4 regions of the Nocardia sp. NPDC051463 genome follow, and region 2 is predicted to be linked to each of the others. Evidence: riboswitches for the same ligand, from Rfam matches in the RefSeq annotation. Region 2 holds a riboswitch; each other region holds the start of a gene.
What was found. A riboswitch is a leader RNA that binds a small molecule or an ion and turns the genes downstream of it on or off. The one in region 2 is predicted to bind S-adenosylmethionine.

Region 1 (3,255 bases), on a different contig from region 2:
TGCCCTTGTATTTCCAGCTACTGCATGGCAAAGGGTTGATCGCCACCGGGCTGTCGCTGTTCGCGTTCGGTCTCGGCGGCATCGTCGCGCTGCCGGTATCGGGACGGCTGACCGACCGCTACGGGGGTGGTGTCGTCGCGGTGGCGGGCAATGCGTTGATCGTCGCGACAACGGTGTCGTTCGCGCTGTCGGACGCCTCGCTGAATCCCCTACTTGTGCAGGCGTTGTTGCTGGTCAGAGGGATTGCTGCGGGACTGACCGGAATGCCCATCGTTACGGCGGCCTATGCGGCAGTCGGTCGCGAGCAACTCCCGGATGCCGCGTCGTTCGTGAATATCGTGCAGCGGGTGGGTGGCGCCGTCGGTGCGGCATTGATGGCGGTCGTCCTCTATCGTGCGGCCGCGGCGGGTGTGTCCATCGATGTGAGCTTCCAGCGGTCGTTCGGGTGGTTGACCGGTGCGGGAGCCGTCGCGCTCGTTGCATCGATCCTCTTGTGGCGCAAGGAAAAAGGGTGACCTAGGCGGCCGAGGCTGCAGTGCCGATACCGAGGGCAGCGAGGACAGCCGCGCTCGCCTGCTCCAGGCGAGCGCGGACCTTCGGCCTGCGTAGCATCGCCACGGCGCGCGAGGCAGCGATCGCGAGCAGCACCATCTCCACCGCGGCGATGCTCGATTCGACCGCGCCGAGGGCGAGGGTGTTGGCGAAGGTGACGTCGGTGAGGAACTGGGGCAGCACCGCCAGGTAGAACAGACCGACCTTCGGGTTGAACATGCACGACACCAGCCCTGCGGCGAATGCCGAGCGAATCGAGGCGGGGGAAGCGGAATTCGCCTGCGCGGTAACCGCTTCGGCCGGGTCGAGGGCGGCCCGCCGCTGTCGCCGGTGATCGATGAGCGCCCGAACTCCCAAGTACACCAAGTAGATTCCGCCGACGATCTTCAGTGCGCGATAGGCCGTCGCCGACTGCTCCAGCAAAGCTGCGACGCCCGCCGCGACCACAATGGCCCATCCGATGCCGCCGAGCGCCGATCCGATCGCTGCCGCGATCCCGGGTCGCGCGTCCACGATCGAGAAGCGCAGCACCAGGAACGAATCGGGGCCGGGCGTGATGGACAGCAGCACGCACAGGCCGACGAAACTGAGCAGCAGGGAAAGCGTCACTCACCGAGGGGACCGCACATCACGACATGGCGCAACCGGGTTTCGGCGTGTCGAAACCATGCTCGCCTTCTCCTGGTCGCGAGTGTGGTGTTTCCGATTCCGGTTGACAGCGGCCGGTGCGGTCTGCCAATCTCGGTGCAGGTCATGAGTACCAGCATCAAGCCCTGGCTAGCTGGTCGGCAACCCTCCTCCGCGGTGGGGTGCTCCAGGTGACGACCTGGCCGCCGCCCGACCGGGCGCGGCAAGCGCGGACTCGTCAACCCCCTTGGTTCCGGGTCCCATAGCCGACGGGATTTCGTGATGACTGCTGTGGTGGAGCAGACCTGCGCCGCCCTCGCCCGGGTCTCCGGCGACGATCTGCGGGTGCCGCTCGTCCAGGGCGGAACGACCACCTACGCGAACTTCGACTACGCCGCAAGCGCACCGGCATTGGCGCAGGTCACCGACCGAGTGCAGCAGTTGCTGCCGTTCTACGCGAGCGTGCACCGGGGTGCGGGCTACGCCTCGCGGATCTCCACCGAGTGCTACGAGGCGGCGCGCGGTTCGGTGGCCGGATTCTTCGATGCCGACGACGACCAGGTGGTGGTGTTCACCCGCAACACCACCGACGCGCTGAACCTGCTCGCCGCCTGTGTACCCGGCGACACCGTGGTGCTGGATATCGAGCACCACGCCAACTTCCTGGCGTGGACGCGCAATGGCCGCCGGGTAGTCCGGGCCGCGGACACCGTGGCCGAGACCATCCGGCTGCTGGTCGCCGAACTGTGCAGCAAGCCCGCCGCGCTGCTCGCGGTCACCGGGGCCTCCAACGTCACCGGCGAGGTGCTGCCATTGGAGCGACTGGCCACCATCGCACACCAGTGTGGTGCGCGCATCCTGGTCGATGCCGCACAGTTGGCTCCGCATCGCCGAATCAGTCTGCGCGACAGCGGCATCGACTATCTCGCCTGCTCCGGGCACAAGCTGTACGCGCCCTACGGCGCGGGTGTGCTCGTCGGGCGGCGCGATTGGCTGGATGCCGCCGACCCGTATCTGGCAGGCGGTGGCGCGGTTCGCGAAGTCACCACCACAGGCGCCGACTGGGCCCCGGCACCGCAGCGCCACGAGGCAGGCTCCCCGAACGTCCTCGGCGCGGCCGCGCTCGCCGCCGCCTGTGACGCGCTCTGTGCGATCGATCCCGAAACCCTCGCCACCCACGAACGCCTGCTCGCCGACCGACTCCGCGCCGGCCTGTCCGCCATTCCCGGCGTCAACCTGCTGCGCATCTGGGACGACAGCCCTGACACCGTCGGCATTGTCGCCTTTACCCTGGACGGCTTCGTCCCCGGCCACGTCGCCGCCTATCTCTCCGCCGAACACGGCATCGGCATCCGCGACGGCCGCTTCTGCGCCCACCCGCTGCTGGCCCGCCTCGGTCTCGACGGCGCACTGCGCGCCAGCATCGGCCTCGGCACCAGCTCCACCGACGTCGACCGCCTCGTCGAGGCCATCGCAGCCCTTGTCGAATCCGGCGCTACCTGGAACTACGCCGCCACCGACGGCCTATGGAACCCCACCCCCGAAACCCGCCCCTTCACCAGCCCCGACACCGCTGTCGGCGCCGCACCCTGCCACCTCGGCTGACCGAACTTCGGGGGTGGGATGTGCTGCTACTCGGCGAGCCATTCCCCGTCGAGATCTTCTTCAACACCCTGGACGTCGGGTAACCGGGCTCATTCGCCGAGGGCGTTCGGGCGGTGGTAGCGGCCGTTGTAATAGAGCAGCGGCGCGGCGGCCGGTTTTTCATCGGTGTTGTCGTGGACGCGGGTGACCAAGCCGACGGCGAAGGTGTGGTCGCCGATGGGGATGAGCTGCTGGAGAACGGCGCGGACCCAGATGGGGGTGCCGTGCAGGACCGGCTCGCCGGTGTCGAGGGTGGTCCACAGCGAGCGGTCGGTGAAACGTTCCGCCGCGGCGCGCGCGAAGCGCTGGGCCAGGTGGTGCTGGTGTTCACCGAGGAAGTGGATGACCACCGAATCGGCTTTCAGCAGGGCAGCGATGCTCGACGAGGTGTGTGCGATGTTGAAGGAGACCAGCGGGGGTTGCAGCGACAAC
Region 2 (3,255 bases):
ACTCGGTTCGGCGTGCACGGTCACGTCGCCGCCGCCGCGAAACCGGCTCGCAGATCGGCGAGGATGTCGTCGATTCCCTCGATGCCCACCGCCAGCCGAACCAGCCCCGGCGTGACGCCGGAGGCCAACTGCTCTTCAGGTGTCAGCTGCGAGTGCGTGGTCGACGCAGGATGGATCACGAGAGAACGCACATCACCGATGTTAGCGACATGGCTGTGCAGGGCTAATGCGTCCACGAACTTCTTGCCCGCATCGACACCGCCGCTGAGCTCGAACGCAACAATCGCGCCCGGCCCCTTCGGTGCGAGCTGCTTGGCGCGCTCGTGCCACGGCGAGGACGGCAGCCCCGCGTAGTACACCGCTTCGACGGTGGGCTGGGCGGTCAGGAACTCGGCCACCGCCTGCGCGTTGGCGACATGGCGCTCCAGGCGCAGGCTCAGCGTCTCGACGCCCTGACTGATCAGGAAGGCGTTGAACGGCGACACCGCGGCGCCGAGGTCGCGCAGCAGCTGCACGCGTGCCTTCAGCGCGTACGCGGGTGCGCCCAGGTCGGCGAACACCGCACCGTGGTAGCTCGGGTCCGGAGTGGTGAAACCCGGGAACCGTGGCGCGCCCTGCTCGTCGCGCACGGTCCAGTCGAACGTGCCGCCGTCGACGATCACGCCCGCGACCGCGGTGCCGTGGCCGCCCAGGTACTTGGTCGCCGAGTGCACGACGATGTCGGCACCGTGCGCGAGCGGCTGGATCAGGTACGGGGTGGCGACCGTGTTGTCCACGATCAGCGGCAGTCCGTTGGCGTGCGCGATCGCGGAGATTCCCGGGATGTCGAAGAGGGCACTGCTCGGGTTGGCGATGGTCTCGCCGTAGAACGCCTTGGTGTTCGGCCGGATGGCCGCCCGCCACTGCTCCAGGTCGTCGGGGTCCTCCACGAAGGAGACCTCGATACCGAGCTTGGGCAGCGAGTAGTGGAAGAGGTTGTAGGTGCCGCCGTAGAGGTGCGGGCTGGACACGATGTGGTCGCCTGCCGAGGCCAGGTTGAGGATCGCGTAGGTCTCCGCGGCCTGTCCCGAGGCCAGCAGCAGTGCGGCGACACCACCCTCCAGGGCGGCAATGCGCTGCTCGACCACGTCCTGGGTCGGGTTCATGATCCTGGTGTAGATGTTGCCCGGCTCGGCGAGGCCGAACAACGCGGCCGCGTGATCGGTGTCACGGAAGGCGTAGGAGGTGGTCTGGTAGATCGGGAGGGCGCGGGCGCCGGTGGTCTCGTCCGGGGCCTGCCCCGCGTGGACCTGCTTGGTCTCGAAGGACCACTGCGTCGGATCGGACGCGATCGAATCGATATCGGCCGCGGACGCGATGGGGTCACTCATGTCTTACTCCAAGGGGGTTGTTCGCCAGAACTACTTACTAATGGGATGTGGGCGACGGACAACAACACATGGGGGGTACCTCCTGAAGTGCGCGCTTGCTCTCGACTTTCGAGAGCCCGGTCATCACCCGGAGCACCCCACCGCTGCAGGAGGGTTGCCGTCCAGCAAGCCGGGGCTTCGCGCTGGCACTCATGACCTGACCGGCATCATAGCTGGCGGTCGGTCGACGATCGAAATCGTCGTCGAAAATCACCGGGTTGCGGTGGCCAACGGGACGCAGCAGATGCGCACGAACTCGTCGAAGGTGGACAGGAACGCGGTGCGGCCCGCCATGGCCGCCGCCGCCGGATCGCTGTCGTCGAAGATGTCGACCGAACATTCCATCCCGAGCTGACCGATCAGCTGCCAGGTGCCGACGATCAGCCGCACCTCGAGTGCGTCGGGCTGGGTGTGGAGTCGTTCGGCGAGCACCTCGGCGATCGCGGCGGTCTTGTTGTCGGCATGTTCGAGACTGCGCGCACTGACCGACGGACTGTTGCGCAAGATGCGCTGCATCTGCTGGAACTGCCGGAACGACAGCAGTCTGTCATTTCCGTCTATCGCCTGGTCGATGGTCCGCAGGAAAGCCTCACGCAATGCTTGCAGCTCGTTGCCGGTGACCGGGAGTCCGCGCAGCGTCTCGGCGACAGTGCGGCCGAAGTCCTTGATCGGCCCCAGGATGATGTCTTCTTTGCTGTCGAAATACCGGTTGATCGTCCGGGGCGAGACGTCGGCGGCATTGGCGATCTGCTCGACGGTGGTGGCATCGAAACCATGCGCGTCGCAGAGATCGAGTCCGACCTCGATGATGCGCAACCGGGTCTGCTGCTTCTTGCGCTCGCGCAGGCCGGCAGGCGTGGGAATCGCGGCGTGGTCCTGGTTCGGCTCGGCGCCGGCAGGGGAGTCCGCTGCGGCGCTCGCGCCGGTCGGCGTTGATGACTCGAGCATCTTTCCACTGTATCGCAACCGGGACTTTTCGTGTCGTTAGCAGTCAAATGTCTGATTGCGACATTTTTCTCTTGACGACAAATGTCTGACAATGACAGGATGGCATCACGACTTCGAGTTTCAAGGAGATCAAGGTGACCGAGACTGCGACAGCGGTAGACGTTCCGGAAAAACAAGGCAGTTCGGCACGCTGGTTGGCCCTGGGGGTGATCGCATTGGCCCAGCTCATGGTGGTGCTGGACGCCACCATCGTGACCATCTCGCTGCCGTTCGCACAACGTGATCTCGACATCAGTGATGGCAATAAGCAATGGATGCTCACCGCCTACACGCTGATTTTCGGCGGTCTGCTGTTGCTCGGCGGCCGGCTCGCCGACTACCTCGGCAGGCGCCGGATCTTCATCGTCGGTCTCGTGGGCTTCGCGGCGGCCTCCGCGCTTGCGGGTCTCGCGCAGAACGGTGTGGAGCTGTTCGCCGGCCGCGCACTGCAGGGCGCTTTCGCGGCTTTGCTTGCGCCGGCGGCACTTTCGCTGCTCTCGGTGACTTTCACCGAGGCCAAGGAACGCGCGACCGCGTTCGGTGTCTTCGCCGGAATCTCCGCGGGTGGGGCCGCGCTCGGACTGATCGCGGGTGGCGCGCTCACCGAGTACGCCTCGTGGCGCTGGTGCCTGCTGGTGAACACCCCGATCGCCATCCTCGCTCTGGTCGGTGCGCTGGCCTTTGTGGTGAAGGACATACCGGCCCCGCGCACCGGCGGCTACGACGTGCCGGGTGCCGTCACCGTGACGCTCGGTCTGATCGCGATCGTGTACGGCTTCAGTCGCGCCGCCGACGACGGCTGGTTGGCAGGCAGCACCCTCGGGCTGCTCGTCGCGGGTGTCGCGCTGCTGATCGCCTT
Region 3 (3,255 bases), on a different contig from region 2:
CGCGGCACATCGGGGTGCCCGTCGTACCAGGACACGAAGTCCGCCGCGCCGTAGCTGCCGTCGAGACCGATACCGGGGATATCCAGGGCGCGGTCGGCGTTGGCGCCGGTGGAGAAGATGACCGCGTCATAGAAGGTGCGCAGGTCGTCGAGGGTGATGTCGGTGCCGTAGTCGATGTTGCCGAGCAGGCGCACCTGCGGCTTGTCGAGCACCTTGTGCAGGGCGGTGATGATGCCCTTGATGCGCGGATGGTCGGGCGCGACGCCGTAGCGGATCAGCCCGAACGGAGCAGGCATGCGCTCGAACAAGTCGATCGACACTTCCGCGTCGGACTTCATCAATGCGTCGGCGGCGTAGATGCCGGCCGGCCCTGCGCCCACGATCGCGATGCGGAGCGGGCGGGTCGCTGCACTCTGTTCGGTCATCTCTTACGCGCACCCTTAAGGTCGAAAACAATTAATGGCGTCGGTCTTAGCCTAGGCTAACTCGACGCGCCGCTGTGGTTGCACCTGATGTGCGGACACTGGTGCCGACTCGCAGTCATATCAGCTATGACAGCAGGCCGCAGTCTCGCGATTCTATCGGTGGTCCAAGGGGCGGCCCGCGCCGGTGCGGTGACCGGCCTGCGGCCACTACGGCCCGCCTCTCGTTGCATACCCACGGTGTGCCCAGGGGTAACCGTTGTGTGCGCGGATCCTCGGCGGCGTGTCGTCCGAGTTCGGGGGCGCGCGCTCGATAACCCCGCCGACCAGGGATCATCGTGGCCATGACCGATCAGCAAGGCACCGACGGCGACGCCGTAATCGAGGTCGACCAGACCGACTCCCGCACCCCGTGGCCGTTCATCGCGGCGGCAGGGGTGGCGGCCATCGTGGTCGTCGGGATCGTGCTCGGCGGGCTGCTGTCACCGGCTGAGAAAAATGTCACAGAGGCAGATCGCATCGCGGCGGCGGTCCGCAACTACGCCAACGCTCGTGGCCACAGCGACGTCACGCCGCCGCCGGCTGTGGCGTGCGACGGATTCGACGAGCGCAAGTCGTCGCTGGCCACCCAACTCGGCGGCCTCGAAACCGGAAAGTCCGTCGAGATAACAAAAATCGAGAATCCGATGGTCGACGGTGACCGGGCGAAGGCGACGGTCACCACCGAGGTCGACGGCAAGGCGGCCACGGCGACCTGGAATCTGACGCGATCGGGCGACGGCTGGCTCATCTGTGGGTGACCATCCCACGTCGTGAACTGGGGTTTGACAGGGTGACCCCCGCCCAGGCAATCTCAGAACCAGGTCATGAGAACCAGCGTCAAGCCCCGGCTTGCTGGTCGGCAACCCTCCTCCGCGGCGGGGTGCTCCGGGTGACGACCTGGCCGCGCACCCGAACCCAGGTGCGGCAAGAGCGGATTCACAGGAGGTCCACATGAGTTATGCCGGTGACATCACCCCGCAGCAGGCGTGGGAATTACTGCGGGACAACCCCGAAGCCGTCCTGGTGGACGTGCGGACCGAAGCCGAATGGCGCTTCGTCGGAGTTCCCGACACCACATCGATCGAGCGCCCGACGGTGCTGATCGAGTGGGTCGACGGCACCGGTACTCGCAATGGGGCGTTCGTCGAGCAGCTGACCCAGGCGCTCGACGGCCGTAACCCGGAGGCCCCCGTCGTGTTCCTGTGTCGCTCCGGGCAGCGTTCCGCGCATGCCGCGAACACCGCGACCGGGCTCGGGATCGGACCGTCCTACAACGTGCTGGACGGCTTCGAGGGCGGCCTCGACGCGACCGGTCATCGTGGCGGCTCCGGTTGGCGCGCCATCGGCCTCCCATGGCGGCAATCGTGATCACCGGCGGCTCCTTCGACAAGCCGCTGCCCGATGGCGTCGGTCCGGCGACCCTCGGCGTGCGCGGTGGCTTGCGGCGCTCCGGTTTCGAGGAGACGGCCGAAGCGCTGTACCTGACCTCCGGCTTCGTCTACGAGAGCGCGGAGGCCGCCGAGGCCGCGTTCACCGGCGATGTCGAACATTTCGTCTACTCCCGCTACGGCAACCCGACGGTCGCCATGTTCGAGGAACGGCTGCGGCTGATGGACGGGGGCGAAGCCTGCTTCGCCACGGCGAGCGGTATGTCCGCCGTCTTCACCGCGCTCGGCGCGCTGCTCGGCGCGGGTGATCGACTGGTGGCCGCGCGCAGCCTGTTCGGCTCCTGCTTCGTGGTGTGCAACGAGATTCTGCCGCGCTGGGGAATCGAAACCGTCTTCGTCGACGGTGACGACCTCGACCAGTGGGAGCAGGCACTGTCGGTACCCACCCAGGCGGTGTTCTTCGAGACACCGGCCAATCCGATGCAGACGCTGGTGGACGTGCGCCGGGTCACCGAACTCGCCCATGCCGCGGGCGCGAAGGTGGTGCTGGACAACGTCTTCGCCACGCCGCTGCTGCAGCGTGGCTTCGAACTCGGCGCCGACGTCCTGGTGTATTCCGGCACCAAGCACATCGACGGCCAGGGCCGGGTGCTCGGCGGCGCGATTCTCGGTGCACAGGACTACATCGACGGCCCGGTGAAGAATCTGATGCGCCACACCGGTCCCGCATTGAGCCCGTTCAATGCGTGGACCCTGCTCAAGGGCTTGGAGACGATGCCGCTGCGGGTGCGTCATTCCACTGAATCCGCGCTGCGCATCGCCCAATTCCTCGAGGGCAACAAGTCCGTCGGCTGGGTGAAATACCCCTTCCTGGAATCACATCCGCAGCACGAGCTGGCCGTGAGCCAGATGAGCGGCGGCGGCACGGTGGTCACCTTCGAGCTGAACGCGCCTGCGGATGAAGGCAAGAAGCGTGCCTTCGAGGTGCTCAACCGCTTGCGCATCGTCGACATCTCCAACAATCTCGGTGACTCCAAGACCCTCATCACCCACCCGGCCACCACCACCCATCGCGCCATGGGCCCGGAAGGTCGCGCGACCATCGGTCTCACCGACGGCGTCGTCCGCATTTCGGTCGGCCTGGAAGACGTCGAGGACCTCCTCGACGACCTGGACCACGCCCTCGGCTAGAGCAACTCGCCGCCGGTCGGGACATTGTCGCGGCGGCCGCCGAGAAGCGAGCGGTGATGTCCCGTTCGGTGACCTGCGGCGCCGCCGCGTGCCTACCCTGGACGTATGCGGATCTCGGTGGCAGCGGACGAGCGTGTGGGAGTGGCGAGGGAACTGATCGAGGAGCTGCATCGGCGCGGGTTGGAGACGCTCGCACACGGGGCGCTCTCCGA
Region 4 (3,255 bases), on a different contig from region 2:
CGTGGAATCCGGCGGTACCCGCGCCGACCATGGCATCGGCAGGGTCGTGCCCGTAGAACTCCCACCGCTCCCGGTAGTGGCGCACGAGCTCGGCATACGGCTCGATGGGATTGGTGACATTCGCCGAGAACAGCGGATCACCGTGGCGCGCGGCCAGTTCCACCGAGTCGCGACTCGTCGCGCTGCCGTGCCAGATGCGGATGCGTGGCTGCCACGGCCGCGGCAGCGCCTTGGCCGCGCGGAGTTCGGGCCGGAACCGACCGGACCAGGTCACGCTGTCGCTGGCCCAGAGTTCCCGGAACAGCTCGTAGCCTTCCCGATTGCGGTCCCACTGATCGTCGGTGGTGACGTGGAACAACTCGGCTTGTGCGCTGCCGTTGCCCTTGCCGATGATCAGTTCCAGCCTGCCGCCGGAGAGATTGTCCAGCGTCGAGTAGTCCTCGAAGGCGCGCACCGGATCCAGCAGGCTCAGAGTGGTGACCGCGGTGAACAACGAGATGCGCGAGGTGACCGCGGCGATGTGGCTGAGGATCACCGGCGGTGCGGCCGACAGGAACGGATCCTCGTGCCGCTCGCCGACGGCGAACCCGTCGTAGCCGAGCTCTTCGGCGCTGCTCGCCTGCTCGATGACAGTGCGCAGCCGCTCTCTGGTGCCGGGCAGTCGCCCGGTTGTCGGATCCGGAACCCGGGTGACCAGGGTGAACAGCAGGAACTTCATGCGTGGGCTCCTACCGGGTCGGAGGCGGGAAGTGGGGCGTGCAGGTACTTCTCGAAGGGATGCGGGGCGATCTCTTCCGACGGGGTGTCCAAGTCGTAGAGCGCGGTGTAACCGTGAGCCAGATACAGGGCGACGGCCTCGGGCTGGCGTGGACCCGTGATCAGGTAGATGCGGCGGTATCCACGCCGTGCGATTTCGGTCTCCAGCTGTTCGAGCACGAAGCGGCCCAGTCCCTGCCTGCGGTGCTCACGTGCGGTCCAGATGCGTTTCAGCTCGGCGGTGTCGTCGTCGTAGCGCCGGAAAGCGCCGCCCGCCACGGGTTCGCCGTCGCGGGTCACGACCAGCAGCGCACCGTCCGGCGCCGCGAACTCCGCGGCTGGATAGGCGCGCAGCGAGTCGTGCACGGCACCGACGGTCCGGCCGTAGCGCATGCTGTATTCGACGGCGAGCTCCGCGAGCAGGGGTGTGGCCAGCGGATCGTCCTGGGCGACCGCGTACACGCGCAGCTCGGGTCGAGTCGTCGGCGAGCGTCGCCGGCTCGAGGAAAGTCGCTGTGTCATCGGGCTGTCACGACTTCTTCGGCAGGCCGGGCGGGTTGGTCCGCGAGTCGGTCACTGTTTCGGGCTTGCGCCCCACCGGTCGATGGCCTGCTGGTAGGTGCCCGACTGGATGGCGTGGTCGATGGCCTTGTGCACCGCGCCGATCAGCCTGTTGTTCTTCTTGGTGAGCACGCCGATCTCGCCATGGAGCGCCTCGCCCGCGCCGGAGGCGGTGGCCACGATCTCGGTGTTGCCGTGTGATAGATCGCGGTGGGGTTGGATCCGATGGGCCGGCGCACCGATGGTGGGCCGCAGATCGAACAGTGGCGGTCGTCGTACCCGCTCCGGACGGATGGACGATGCCAACCGAGTCGACGGTGCCGGACGTGGCGGATTCGTCGGGTGCCGGGGTGGCGGGTTCGCCGGGTGCTGCACTCGTGCCGGGCCGGCCCGGGGAGGCGGGCGCACCGCCGACGGCCGCGGCTGCGCCGGAAACGGCTGCGCCAGATGCGATGGACGCACTCATATCGAGGTCCTTCGAAGAAACGAACGAGACCGGCCCCTCATCAGGCGGTCACATCACCCGGCCAGTGACGGGTGCACAAGCTGGCGGCGTGGTCAGTCGCGACAGCTCGCGGCGGTGATGTGGCACTGGTCGACAGGGCGAGGGGCCCAACGGTTGCCGGGTTGTTCGGTGATCATGTCGGTTTCCTCCATCGTTCCCGGCGGAAGCACCCGCACCCGGCTCGCGGGGGGTTGCTGCGACGTCGACGAGCCAGGTCTCTCGGTCGCTCTGGATGGTGCGGCCCGCGGCGAGCTCGGGGCCGTCGAGGGGCTAGCCGAAATAGCATGCGAAGCAAGGGCACTCCAGAACAAGGTTAGGAATCAGCGTGAGCGCAGCCCTTGTCCGACAGGTCGTCTCCCGCGATCATTTAGCCCGTCGCCCTGAGCAGCGCCCACCTCATGGATCCGACTCACAGATCGTGTCGCGTGCGACGCGCCGGAAATTAGCTGTGCCGAAGATTCCCAGCTTCGAGAGTTTGCCGGAGTACCGTGTCCTCGATCGTGCCGACGATGAGGAGGTCCGAAGTGACCGTTGTGCGCCGTCTGACCACGCTGACCGCCATCGCGACGAGTGCCGCCGCGCTAGCCCTTGCCGCCCCTGCCACCGCTTTCGGCGCTCCGGCGGCTCCCACCCCGGCTGCGGCCGCCGAGCGCCCCGGTCTCGCCCCGGCAGCCGCGCCTACCGATCTGTTCGGCGCGTATCAATCGGCGGTGCAAGCGCTGCGTGCCGCCGGCATGGACCCCTTCCTGTATCCGACCGCCGCGGCATTCTGCTCCGACGCAGGCACCCTTGGCCTGGTCCCCGCCATCGCGGGCGCTTTTCCCGGCCCGTGGCCCAAGACCACGGTGAACATCCCCGGCCTCGATCTCACCGCCGTGAAAGCGGGCCAGACCATGTTCACCTTCGTGCCCTATGGCGTTGCCCCCGACACCTCGACCGAGTCGGGCATGCGTGTCGCCTGGATGAACCTGAGCAACGGGCGCAGCGGCGCCACCTCGATGGGCCTGCTCTCCGACGTCTTCCGAGCTATGGTCCCCGCCGAGGTCCCCGCAGAAATCCGCCCCCTTGCCGAACGCGCGATCCAGGACTTCTTCTTCGCCGCCCTCCCGGTCGGCGGGGTCCGCGCCGTCCCGGTCGATACCGGCTCGGGAACCGTGCTCGCCGCCGTCTTCGGCGCCGTCGAAAACAACGGCCACTCGTGCTTCTTCCTCCCGACCATCGGTATCACCGCGGTTCCATAGCTCGGTCTGTCCGACCCTCCGGTCCGGAATCAAAAGGCCCAGGAGCCGAAGGCGTCACCCCTGTGCGCCAGACGGCAGCCGCCCCCGGTGTCGATCCGTACACCCCGTGTCGCACCGAACAACCGGTGTAGTGGTGTCCGGTCGCGGCACCGGAAGCGGGGACAGGGCAGGAGCAATGGCACTGTGGAGGAC

Region 1: it holds a riboswitch for S-adenosylmethionine, as region 2 does, so the genes downstream of both, AB0M74_RS19985 (aminotransferase class V-fold PLP-dependent enzyme) here and AB0M74_RS13505 (bifunctional o-acetylhomoserine/o-acetylserine sulfhydrylase) in region 2, are expected to answer to the same signal.
Region 3: it holds a riboswitch for S-adenosylmethionine, as region 2 does, so the genes downstream of both, AB0M74_RS15470 (rhodanese-like domain-containing protein) here and AB0M74_RS13505 (bifunctional o-acetylhomoserine/o-acetylserine sulfhydrylase) in region 2, are expected to answer to the same signal.
Region 4: it holds a riboswitch for S-adenosylmethionine, as region 2 does, so the genes downstream of both, AB0M74_RS29145 (hypothetical protein) here and AB0M74_RS13505 (bifunctional o-acetylhomoserine/o-acetylserine sulfhydrylase) in region 2, are expected to answer to the same signal.

The regions. Positions count from the first base shown of each region.
Region 1 is NZ_JBFBAB010000014.1:147,258-150,512, reverse strand. Features, by position in the region: gene AB0M74_RS19995 (DHA2 family efflux MFS transporter permease subunit) at 1-515, shown strand, start outside; gene AB0M74_RS19990 (LysE family translocator) at 517-1,161, opposite strand; SAM riboswitch class IV at 1,302-1,415, shown strand; gene AB0M74_RS19985 (aminotransferase class V-fold PLP-dependent enzyme) at 1,462-2,784, shown strand; gene AB0M74_RS19980 (flavin reductase family protein) at 2,874-3,255, opposite strand, start outside.
Region 2 is NZ_JBFBAB010000008.1:27,898-31,152, forward strand. Features, by position in the region: gene AB0M74_RS13505 (bifunctional o-acetylhomoserine/o-acetylserine sulfhydrylase) at 21-1,370, opposite strand; SAM riboswitch class IV at 1,457-1,567, opposite strand; gene AB0M74_RS13510 (TetR family transcriptional regulator) at 1,620-2,357, opposite strand; gene AB0M74_RS13515 (MFS transporter) at 2,492-3,255, shown strand, end outside.
Region 3 is NZ_JBFBAB010000009.1:194,762-198,016, forward strand. Features, by position in the region: gene AB0M74_RS15460 (FAD-dependent oxidoreductase) at 1-425, opposite strand, end outside; gene AB0M74_RS15465 (hypothetical protein) at 767-1,222, shown strand; SAM riboswitch class IV at 1,285-1,401, shown strand; gene AB0M74_RS15470 (rhodanese-like domain-containing protein) at 1,416-1,832, shown strand; gene AB0M74_RS15475 (O-succinylhomoserine sulfhydrylase) at 1,817-3,043, shown strand; gene AB0M74_RS15480 (RpiB/LacA/LacB family sugar-phosphate isomerase) at 3,149-3,255, shown strand, end outside.
Region 4 is NZ_JBFBAB010000030.1:24,608-27,862, forward strand. Features, by position in the region: gene AB0M74_RS29135 (LLM class flavin-dependent oxidoreductase) at 1-718, opposite strand, end outside; gene AB0M74_RS29140 (GNAT family N-acetyltransferase) at 715-1,278, opposite strand; gene AB0M74_RS29145 (hypothetical protein) at 1,330-1,623, opposite strand; SAM riboswitch class I at 1,968-2,061, opposite strand; gene AB0M74_RS29150 (hypothetical protein) at 2,347-3,063, shown strand.